3 regions of the Streptomyces sp. NPDC028907 genome follow, and region 1 is predicted to be linked to each of the others. Evidence: riboswitches for the same ligand, from Rfam matches in the RefSeq annotation. Region 1 holds a riboswitch; each other region holds the start of a gene.
The links. A riboswitch is a leader RNA that binds a small molecule or an ion and turns the genes downstream of it on or off. The one in region 1 is predicted to bind cobalamin.
Positions count from the first base shown of each region.

Region 2: it holds a riboswitch for cobalamin, as region 1 does, so the genes downstream of both, ACZ4UU_RS25570 (ribonucleoside-diphosphate reductase subunit alpha) here and cobN (cobaltochelatase subunit CobN) in region 1, are expected to answer to the same signal.
Region 3: it holds a riboswitch for cobalamin, as region 1 does, so the genes downstream of both, ACZ4UU_RS03510 (prenyltransferase/squalene oxidase repeat-containing protein) here and cobN (cobaltochelatase subunit CobN) in region 1, are expected to answer to the same signal.

Region 1 is NZ_JBVHVE010000010.1:101,323-104,587, reverse strand. Features, by position in the region: gene cobN (cobaltochelatase subunit CobN) at 1-1,578, opposite strand, end outside; cobalamin riboswitch at 1,613-1,763, opposite strand; gene ACZ4UU_RS28805 (cobalamin biosynthesis protein CobG) at 1,837-3,102, shown strand; gene ACZ4UU_RS28800 (precorrin-8X methylmutase) at 3,092-3,265, shown strand, end outside.
Region 2 is NZ_JBVHVE010000008.1:244,977-248,241, reverse strand. Features, by position in the region: gene mctP (monocarboxylate uptake permease MctP) at 1-1,058, shown strand, start outside; gene ACZ4UU_RS25575 (GNAT family N-acetyltransferase) at 1,147-1,653, shown strand; cobalamin riboswitch at 1,696-1,865, shown strand; gene ACZ4UU_RS25570 (ribonucleoside-diphosphate reductase subunit alpha) at 1,968-3,265, shown strand, end outside.
Region 3 is NZ_JBVHVE010000001.1:789,350-792,614, forward strand. Features, by position in the region: gene ACZ4UU_RS03495 (MBL fold metallo-hydrolase) at 1-245, shown strand, start outside; gene ACZ4UU_RS03500 (nuclear transport factor 2 family protein) at 269-712, shown strand; gene ACZ4UU_RS03505 (phosphotransferase) at 702-1,370, opposite strand; cobalamin riboswitch at 1,403-1,550, shown strand; gene ACZ4UU_RS03510 (prenyltransferase/squalene oxidase repeat-containing protein) at 1,668-2,903, shown strand; gene ACZ4UU_RS03515 (SCO2322 family protein) at 2,911-3,265, shown strand, end outside.

The sequences.
Region 1 (3,265 bases):
CAGGTTGCCGTGCTTGCCGAGGTGGATCATCGCGTCGGCGCCGAACCCGCCGTCCTCGGCGCGGGCCGCGATCCAGCGGTAGGCGGCGAGGTAGTGGTGGGACGGCGGGAGGTCCGGGTCGTGGTAGATGGCGATGGGGTTCTCGCCGAAGCCGCGCGGGGGCTGGATGAGGATCAGCAGGTTGCCGAAGCGCAGGGCCGCGAGGACGATGTCGCCCTCCGCGTTGCGGCTGCGGTCGACGAACATCTCGCCGGGCGCCGGGCCCCAGTGCTCCTCGACTGCCGTCCGCAGTTCCTCGGGCAGCGTGGCGAACCAGCGCCGGTAATCGGCCGCCGGGATCCGCACCGGGTTGCGGGCCAACTGCTCCTCGGTGAGCCAGTTCTGGTCGTGGCCGCCGGCCTCGATGAGCGCGCGGATCAGCTCGTCGCCGTCGCCGGAGACCAGGCCGGGGATGTCGCTGTCGCCGAAGTCGTAGCCCTCGGCCTGCAGGCGCCTGAGCAGCGCGACGGCGCTGGCGGGGGTGTCGAGGCCGACCGCGTTGCCGATCCGGGAGTGCTTGGTCGGGTAGGCGGACAGGACCAGGGCCAGGCGCTTGTCGGCGGCCGGGATGTGCCGAAGCCGGGCGTGGCGTACGGCGATTCCGGCGACGCGCGCCGCGCGCTCGGGGTCGGCGACGTAGGCGGGCAGGCCGTCGGCGTCGATCTCCTTGAAGGAGAACGGCACGGTGATGAGCCGGCCGTCGAACTCGGGTACGGCGATCTGGCTGGCGGCGTCGAGCGGGGAGACGCCCTCGTCGTTCTCCTCCCAGGCGGACCGGGATCCGGTCAGGCACAGGGCCTGGAGGATCGGCACGTCGAGGGAGGTCAGGGCGCCCGCGTCCCAGGACTCGTCGTCGCCGCCGGCGGACGCCTCGGCGGGCTTGGTGCCGCCCGCGGCGAGGACAGTGGTGACGATGGCGTCGGCGGCGCGCAGTTCGTCGATGAGTTCGGGCTCGGGGGCCCGCAGGGAAGCGACGTACAGCGGCAGCGGCCGGCCGCCCGCGTCCTCGATCGCGTCGCACAGGGCGCCCACGAACGCCGTGTTGCCGCTCATGTGGTGGGCGCGGTAGTAGAGCACGGCGATCGTCGGGCCGTCCGTCTGCCGGGGCTCGCGCGCCAGCGGGCCCCAGCTCGGCGCGGCCGCGGGTGCCTCGAAGCCGTGCCCGGTCAGCAGGACCGTGTCCGACAGGAAGCGGGCGAGCTGCTCCAGGTTGGCCGGGCCACCGTGGGCGAGGTAGGCGTGGGCCTCGGCGGCGATGCCGACCGGGACCGTGGAGGCGGCCATCAGCTGGGCGTCCGGGGCCTGTTCGCCGGTGAGGACGACGACCGGGCGGCCGTCTGCGAGCAGCAGGTCGAGGCCTTCCTGCCAGGCGCGCAGACCACCGAGGAGGCGTACGACGACGAGGTCGACGCCGTCGAGGAGCGCGGGCAGGTCGTCGAGCGGGAGCCGGGCGGGGTTGGCGAAGCGGTACGGGACCGGGCCGTTCGCAGCGCGGGCGCTGAGCAGGTCGGTGTCGGACGTCGACAGGAGCAGGATCATGCGGCGTCGGCCTTCCTCGGGGTGTCCGCGCCCCGGGTGGTGTCTGACGGCGGGAGTTCCTGACTCACCCGACCCTGGCGGGGTGGGCTCACAGTGGCGGGACCGCGCCGGATTCGCACCGGCTTCCTCCCCTGTCGCCGTCGTGGCGGTGGCGGACCGGATGATCCACCGAGAAGCATAGTAAGGGGCACGGGACCAGCCGTCGGCATGCGGAGGCGGCGGCATACGGTCGCCGGGGCGGTCGGTATGCTCGCCGCCATGTCCACGCCCTCCATCCGACCGTCGTCCCAGGCCACAGGGGTCACACGGGACCGCGACGACGCATGCCCGGGCGCACTGAGGCTCCACACGGCGGACGACGGCGCACTCGCCCGGATCCGGATTCCCGGAGGCGTGCTCCAGGTCGGTCAGGCGCGGGAACTCGGCCGGGCGGCGCTCGACCTCGGCGACGGGGAGCTGCATCTGACGTCGCGGGGCAACGTCCAGCTGCGCGGTCTGCCGACCGGCTGCGGCGGGGAGTTGGCGGGCCGGCTGGAGACGGCCGGGCTGCTGCCGTCGTGGCGGCACGAACGCGTACGCAATGTGGTGGCCTCGCCGCTGTCCGGGCTGGACGGGCGCGGCCACGCCGACGTACGGCCGTGGCTGCGGGCGTTGGACGAGCTGCTGTGCGCGAGCGAGGCGGCGGCCCGGCTGTCCGGGCGGTTCCTGTTCGCGCTCGACGACGGGCGCGGGGACGTGGCCGGGCTCGACGCGGACGTGACACTGCGGGCCGCGCCGGACGGTGCCGTGTGGCTGCGGATCGGGGCCGCCGATTGCGTCGTGGTCCTCACCGCCGAGGACGCGCCTCGGGCCGCGTTGCTGGCCGCCGAGGTCTTCCTGGAGGCGAGTGCCGGCCAGGTCTGGCGGGTGGCCGAACTGCCGGTGCCCGCCGATGAGTTGGCGCAGGAGATCGTTCGGCGGCTGAGGGCCGGACACGCCTCGCCGGCCTGGCCGCAGGCGAGCGAACCGTCCCCCGCCCCCGGCGTCGTCACCGGCCCCGACGGCACGACGAGCCTGTCCGTCCTCGCCCCGCTGGGCCGCCTCACCGCAGCGCAGTGGACCGAGCTGACGGCGACCGCGTCCGGGGAACTGCGGCTGACACCTTGGCGTGGAGTGATCCTTCCCACAGTGCGCTCCGACCGGCTTGTCGGCCTAGACTCCGTCGGTCTGATCACGGATCCGGCCTCTCCCTGGCTCGGCGTCGGTGCCTGCATCGGACGGCCCGGTTGTGCCAAGTCGCGGGCGGACATCCGGACGGACGCGGCCGCGTCGCTCGGCGCGGGCGGCGGGCTGCCGGCGTACTGGTCCGGCTGCGAGCGCCGTTGCGGCCGTCCGCGCGGCGATCATGTGGACGTCGTCGCGGCCCCGGACGGCGGCTACCTGATCTCCGTCGTGGCGGGCGGCCGGGTTCGCGCCACGACGACGACCGACCATCCATCGAAGCTCGCCGCCGACCTGGCGGCGGCCCGCACGCATGACCTGTAGGAGCACGGTGTTCGAGTACGAGAAGGACGGCGCGGCGATCTACCGCCAGTCCTTTGCCACCATCCGCGCGGAGGCGGACCTCGCGGGCCTGCCCGCCGACGTCAGTCAGGTCGCGGTCCGGATGATCCACGCCTGCGGGATGGTCGACCTCGTGCGCGACCTC
Region 2 (3,265 bases), on a different contig from region 1:
ACACGTACTCCTCGGGTCTGCGCGCGCCCGCGCTGATCGCGTTCGTGAAGGACACGCTGATCTACATCGTCATCGCGGTGGCGATCATCTACATCCCGATCAAGCTGGGCGGTTTCGACGAGATCTTCGCCGCGGCGGACAAGAAGTACACGGAGGCCGGTGCCGGCGGCCTCATCCCGCCCGCGGCGGCCCAGTGGGGGTACGCCACGCTGGCGTTCGGCTCGGCGCTGGCGCTGTTCATGTACCCGCACTCGATCACGGCGACGCTCTCGTCGCGCAGCCGTGAGGTGATTCGCCGCAACACGACGATCCTGCCGCTGTACTCCCTGATGCTCGGCCTGCTGGCGCTGCTCGGCTTCATGGCCATCGCGGCCGGAGTTCTCGTCACCAACCCCCAGTTGGCGATCCCGCAGCTCTTCGAGAACATGTTCCCCGACTGGTTCGCGGGCGTGGCGTTCGCGGCGATCGGCATCGGGGCCCTGGTCCCGGCCGCCATCATGTCCATCGCGGCCGCGAACCTCTTCACCCGCAACATCTACAAGGACTTCATCAAGCCGGACGCGACGCCCGCCCAGGAGACCAAGGTCTCCAAGCTGGTCTCGCTGCTGGTGAAGGTGGGTGCGCTGATCTTCGTCCTCACCATGGACAAGACGGTCGCGATCAACTTCCAGCTCCTGGGCGGCATCTGGATCCTGCAGACCTTCCCGGCCCTGGTCGGCGGCCTGTTCACCCGCTGGTTCCACCGCTGGGCGCTGCTGGCCGGCTGGGCGGTCGGCATGGTCTACGGCACGGTCGCCGCGTACAACGTCTCCACGCCGACGCAGAAGCACTTCGGCGGCTCCTCGGCGGAGATCCCCGGCATCGGCGAGATCGGCTACATCGGCCTGACGGCGTTCGTGCTCAACGTCGTCGTCACGGTGGTCCTGACCTTCGTCCTGAAGGCCGCGAAGGCCCCCGAGGGCATCGACGAGACCAGCCCGGAGGACTACACGGCGGACGCCGGCGACCCGGGCGTCCAGGCGGAACTGCCGCCGGCGACGGCGGGCAAGTCCCACTGAGTCCCTGGACCTGACCTGAACTGACATCGGCGGGCTGTCGGAGAAATCCGGCGGCCCGTCGGCGTGTGTGTCGGGCACACTCACCCGCATGGACTTCCAGATTCGGCGCGCGAGCCCCGACGAGTACGACGCCCTCGGCGAGATCACCGCCCAGGCCTACCTCCAGGACGGTCTCCTCGACTTCGGCGAGAGCGACGAGTACGTCGGCGAGCTCAGGGACGTGGCCAAGCGGGCCGCAGCCGCTGACGTGCTGGTGGCCGTCGACAACGGCCGGCTGCTCGGCGGCGTGACCTTCGTGCCGAGCGGCGGTCCGATGGCCGACATAGCCCGCGCCGGGGAGGCCGAGATCCGGATGCTCGCCGTCGACCGGGCGGCGCGCGGCCGGGGTGCCGGCGAGGCTCTCGTACGTGCCTGCGTCGACCGCGCACGGGCCACGGAGACCTGTGCGCGTATCGTCCTGTCGACCCAGCGCACCATGCACAGCGCCCACCGCATCTACGAACGCCTGGACTTCGTCCGCACACCCGAGCGGGACTGGAACCCGGTCCCGCACCTGGACGACATCACTCTCCTCACCTACCAGTTGACGCTCTGAAACCAGCGCGACACAACATCTGGGGGTGACACGACAGCACGGCACAAGATGTATGCTCATGCTCGCTGTCGCCGCAGGGGAATCCGGTGCGAATCCGGAACTGTCCCGCAACGGTGTACTTGTGCATATCTGTTCCCAGAACCGTGCACAGGAGTCAGTCCGAGGACCTGCCGACAGCGCGCCCGGCCACCCGGCCGGTGCGCACTGACGTCCGGGCCTCGTGGAATGGGCCGGTGGACGCGACGCCGCGTGCGCTCGTGTGCTGCCCCCTGCCCTCCGCAAGGCCCCCGTGCCGAGCGAGGGAGAGCCCCCACGTGACCATCGCGCCAGCAGATCCGGCCTCAGCCGTCCCGACCGTCGCCATCGACGAGGACGCCCCCGGAACGGCCTTGCTGCGGACCCTCACCGAGCTGACCGCCGACCTCCCCGACGCCGACCCCGGGCGGGTCGCCGCCGCCGCGCTGCGCGGCCGGTCCGCCGCCGCGGACGAGGCGGAGTTGCGGGAGCTGGCGACGGAGGCCGCCGCCGGTCTGATCTCCGAGGACCCCGCCTACTCCCGGCTGGCCGCCCGGCTGCTCACCATCGGCATCCGCGCGGAGGCCGCCTCGCAGGGCGTCACGTCGTTCACCGAGTCGGTCGCGGTCGGCCACCGCGAGGGCCTCATCGCCGACCGGACCGCCGAGTTCGCGCGGATCCACGCGGCCCGCCTCGACGCCCTGGTCGACACGGCCGCCGACGACCGCTTCGGCTACTTCGGCCTGCGCACCCTGCACAGCCGCTACCTGCTCCGGCACCCGATCACCCGCAAGGTCATCGAGACGCCCCAGCACTTCATGCTCCGCGTCGCCGCCGGTCTCGCCGAGGACGACACCCCCCGGGCCCTGGACGAAGTCGCCGCGCTCTACGGGCTCATGAGCCGCCTCGACTACCTCCCCTCCTCCCCCACCCTCTTCAACTCCGGCACCCGGCACCCCCAGATGTCGTCCTGCTACCTCCTGGACTCCCCGCTCGATGAGCTGGACTCCATCTACGACCGCTATCACCAGGTCGCCCGCCTCTCGAAGCACGCCGGCGGCATCGGCATCGCGTACTCCCGCGTCCGCGGCCGCGGTTCGCTGATCCGCGGCACCAACGGGCACTCCAACGGCATCGTCCCGTTCCTGAAGACCCTGGACGCCTCGGTCGCCGCGGTGAACCAGGGCGGCCGGCGCAAGGGCGCGGCCGCGGTGTACCTGGAGACCTGGCACTCCGACATCGAGGAGTTCCTGGAGCTGCGCGACAACACCGGTGAGGACGCCCGCCGTACGCACAACCTGAACCTCGCGCACTGGGTGCCGGACGAGTTCATGCGCCGGGTCAACGCCGACGGCCTGTGGTCGCTGTTCTCCCCCGCCGACGTGCCCGAGCTGGTCGACCTGTGGGGCGAGGAGTTCGACGCCGCCTACCGCAAGGCCGAGGAGGCGGGCCTGGCGAAGAAGACCATCCCGGCCCGCGACCTGTACGGCCGGATGATGCGCACCCTCGCGCAGACCGGCAACGGCTGGATGACCTTCAAGGACGCCGCCAACCGCACCGCCAACCAGACCGCCCTGCCCGGCCATGTCGTCCACTC
Region 3 (3,265 bases), on a different contig from region 1:
GCGTACGGGAGTTGCTGGCCCATCACGAGTCCCGCCTCACCGACCTCCAGGCCCTCCTCGCCGAACCCCTCACCCCCTGGCAGCTCGCGGAACGCATGGAGTGGAACCGGCCCTGGGCCCAAATCCCCTACGGCTCCCGGAACATCGCCATCGCGGAGGCCGAGGCGCATCTGCGCCGACTGGTGAAGCTGGGGCACGCGGAGGCGGTGCCGGGGAGCGAGCCGGTGACGTACGTCGCCGTTTAATACAGCCCATGGAGTACTCGCCCATGGAGCACCTTCTCGCCGAGCGTGCCTGCGCACGCGTAGTCATCGACTTCGTCCACCGCCTCGACCTCGGCGAACCGTCCTTGGTCGCCGAGCTGTTCACCGAGGACGGCACCTGGGAGTGGCCGGCGGGCGAGCGGCTCGTCTCGGGGCGGGACGCGTTGCGGGCGTACTTCGGCTCGCGCCCCGCCGACCGCCTCTCGCGCCGCGTCATGTCCAACATCCTGGTCACGGTGACCTCGTCCGACACCGCGACGGCGACCTCGTACTTCACGACGTACCGCGTCGACGGCCACGAGGGCGGACTCCTCCCGCCGGGACCGCCGGTCCAGGTGGGCCACTACGCCGACACCTTCCACAGATCGCCGGACGGCACCTGGCTCCTGTCCGCTCGGGTCCTCCACCTGGCCTTCGGCGGGCCGACCCCGCGCCCGCCTACGCCATGAACGACCGGACCAACTCCTCCGCCGCACCCAGCACTTCGATCTCCCGCTCCGTCATCGTCGGGTTGGCGGCCCGTCGCCGTCGGGCCTCCGTGAGGCCGTCTTCGGTGAGGTCGGACGGGTCGGTGAGGAGGCCCGCGAGAGTCGCGCGGACGGGGGCGGAGGGGTAGTGGTCGTCGGCCAGGGCCACTTGGGCGAGGATCAGGGCCGACATGCCCCAGTCCAGGCCCGGCTCGCCCTCCTCCGCGTTGGCCCAGTCGATGACGTAGGGGCCGTCGGGCGTGAGCATCACGTTCTCCGGGTGGAGGTCCAGGTGGACGACCCGGCCGGGGACGGTGTGCAGCTGTCGCAGGAGGCGGGCCAGGGTCCGCCCCGCCTCGCGGGCATCTATCCGGCCCGCGAAGAAGGCCTCCAGCATCGTCGGACCGTAGAGCCGTTCCATGACCAGCTCGGAGCGGGTGCAGTCGGCGAGCCGGACGCGGGGCACCGGAAAGCCGTGCGCGCGCAGGCGCTCCATCAGGGCCGCCTCGGCGCGCCCGTCGGCGTAGCCCTCCCGGTCGTGGCGCACCACCCACGCCGCGTCGATCTCGTACACGTCGGAGGCGCGCCCCGAACCGAGCAGCCGCCGTCCCGCTCTCCCCGCACCCTCGGTGATCCCCATGCGGCCGAACCTACCGCCGCTCACCGCCTCCCCTCAGCCGCTTCCCTACGGGCCGGTAGAGTGGCCGCGTCGCCATCACACCCGTACAGGGGGAAGCCGGTGCAAATCCGGCGCTGACCCGCAACCGTGAACCGGTCGTAGCAGGCCGGTGAGCCGGATCGCCCGTACGGATTCGTGACCGGCTCACGTGCCCCGGCAGCCCGCCGGAGCACGGCACCGTCGAGGTATACGGAGCCGAGCCGCCCGGGGGTCTCCCCTGTGCTGCCCGGCCCCTTGAGGGAAGGGCATCCGCCGATCATGTACGTCCGCCGCAGCGCCGCGGTCCTGGCCGCCGTCACCGTGATCGGCACGGTCACGCCCGCCTTCGCCGCCGACCCGTCTCCGTCGCCCTCCGTCGCCCTCCCGTCCGGGCTGTACGGCACCACGGACCCCACGTACGACGGCGTGTGGCGCCAGTCGCTCGCGCTGCTCGCCCAGGACACGATGGACGTGCAGCCGGCGGCGAAGGCCGTGGACTGGCTCACCGGGCAGCAGTGCGCCGACGGCGGGTTCGCGCCGTTCCGTGCCGACGTCTCGAAGGCCTGCGACGCGAAGACGCCGGTCGACACCAACAACACGGCCGCCGCCGTCCAGGCCCTCGCCGCGCTCGGCGGCCACGACACGGCGGCCGGCAAGGCGGTGGACTGGCTGAAGTCCGTGCAGAACGAGGACGGCGGCTGGGGGTACATGCCGGGCGGCGCAAGTGACGCGAACTCGACGTCCGTCGTGGTCGGTGCGCTCGCCGCCGTCGGCGAGAAGCCCGCGGACGTGCGCAAGGCGGGCAAGTCGCCGTACGACGCCCTGTTGAAGCTGTCCCTGCCGTGCGGCGACGAGGACGCGGGGGCGTTCGCGTTCCAGCCCGACAAGAAGGGCTCGCTGGCGGCCAACGCCGACGCGACCGCCGCGGGCGTGGTGGGCGTCCTCGGCCAAGGGCTCGTGGCGACCGCGGGCAAGGCACCCGCGAGCACCCGGAAGTGCCTGGGCGGCAAGACCCCGACGCCCGCCGACGCGGCCCTCAACGGTGCCGTCCACCTCGCCCGCGACCTGAGCGGGACCGGCTACCTGAAGTCCGTGCTGCCCGGCGCCAAGGACCAGCCGGACTACGGCAACACCGCCGACGCAGTGGTGGCGCTCTCCGCCGCCGGACTGACCCAGCGGGGCCGGGAGATCCTGGTCTGGCTTGAGGGGCACTACGCCGCCTGGGCCGAGCAGAGCGGTCCCGCCGCCTACGCCCAGCTGATCTTCGCCGCGCACGCCACCGGCACCGATCCGCGCGACTTCGGCGACACGGACCTCGTCAAGCAGCTCAACGCGACGGGTCCGGCGCCGCGGTCGGCGCCGAACGCGACGGTCACGGCGTCGGCGAAGCCCTCCGAGGAGGAGAAGGAGGACGACGGCGACAGCCCGTTCGGCGTCTGGTGGTACGTCGGCATCTTCCTGGTCGTCGGCATCGGCATCGGCTTCCTGCTCAGCGGCCGCAACAAGGGCAAGTGACGTGACCGTGATCCGCCGCGCTCTCCCGCTCGTCCTGGCCGTGCTGGTCGTCCTGACCGGCGCGGTCCAGGCGCAGGCGACCGGCTACCGCTACTGGTCCTTCTGGCACCGCGACGGCGAACGGTGGACGTACGCGACCCAGGGCCCGTCCCTCGCCCGCCCCTCCGACGGTGACGTCCAGGGCTTCCGCTTCGCCGTCAGCGAGGACTCGGACGACGCCGCCCGGCCGAGGGGCGCCGCCGAGTTCGCCGTGATCTGCGCGCGCACGCCCCCGCGGGACGGCACGAAGCGGGTGGCTCTGGTCATCGACTTCGGTACGGCGGCGGACGCCCCGTCGGGCGAGGCCCCGCCGGCTCGCCGGA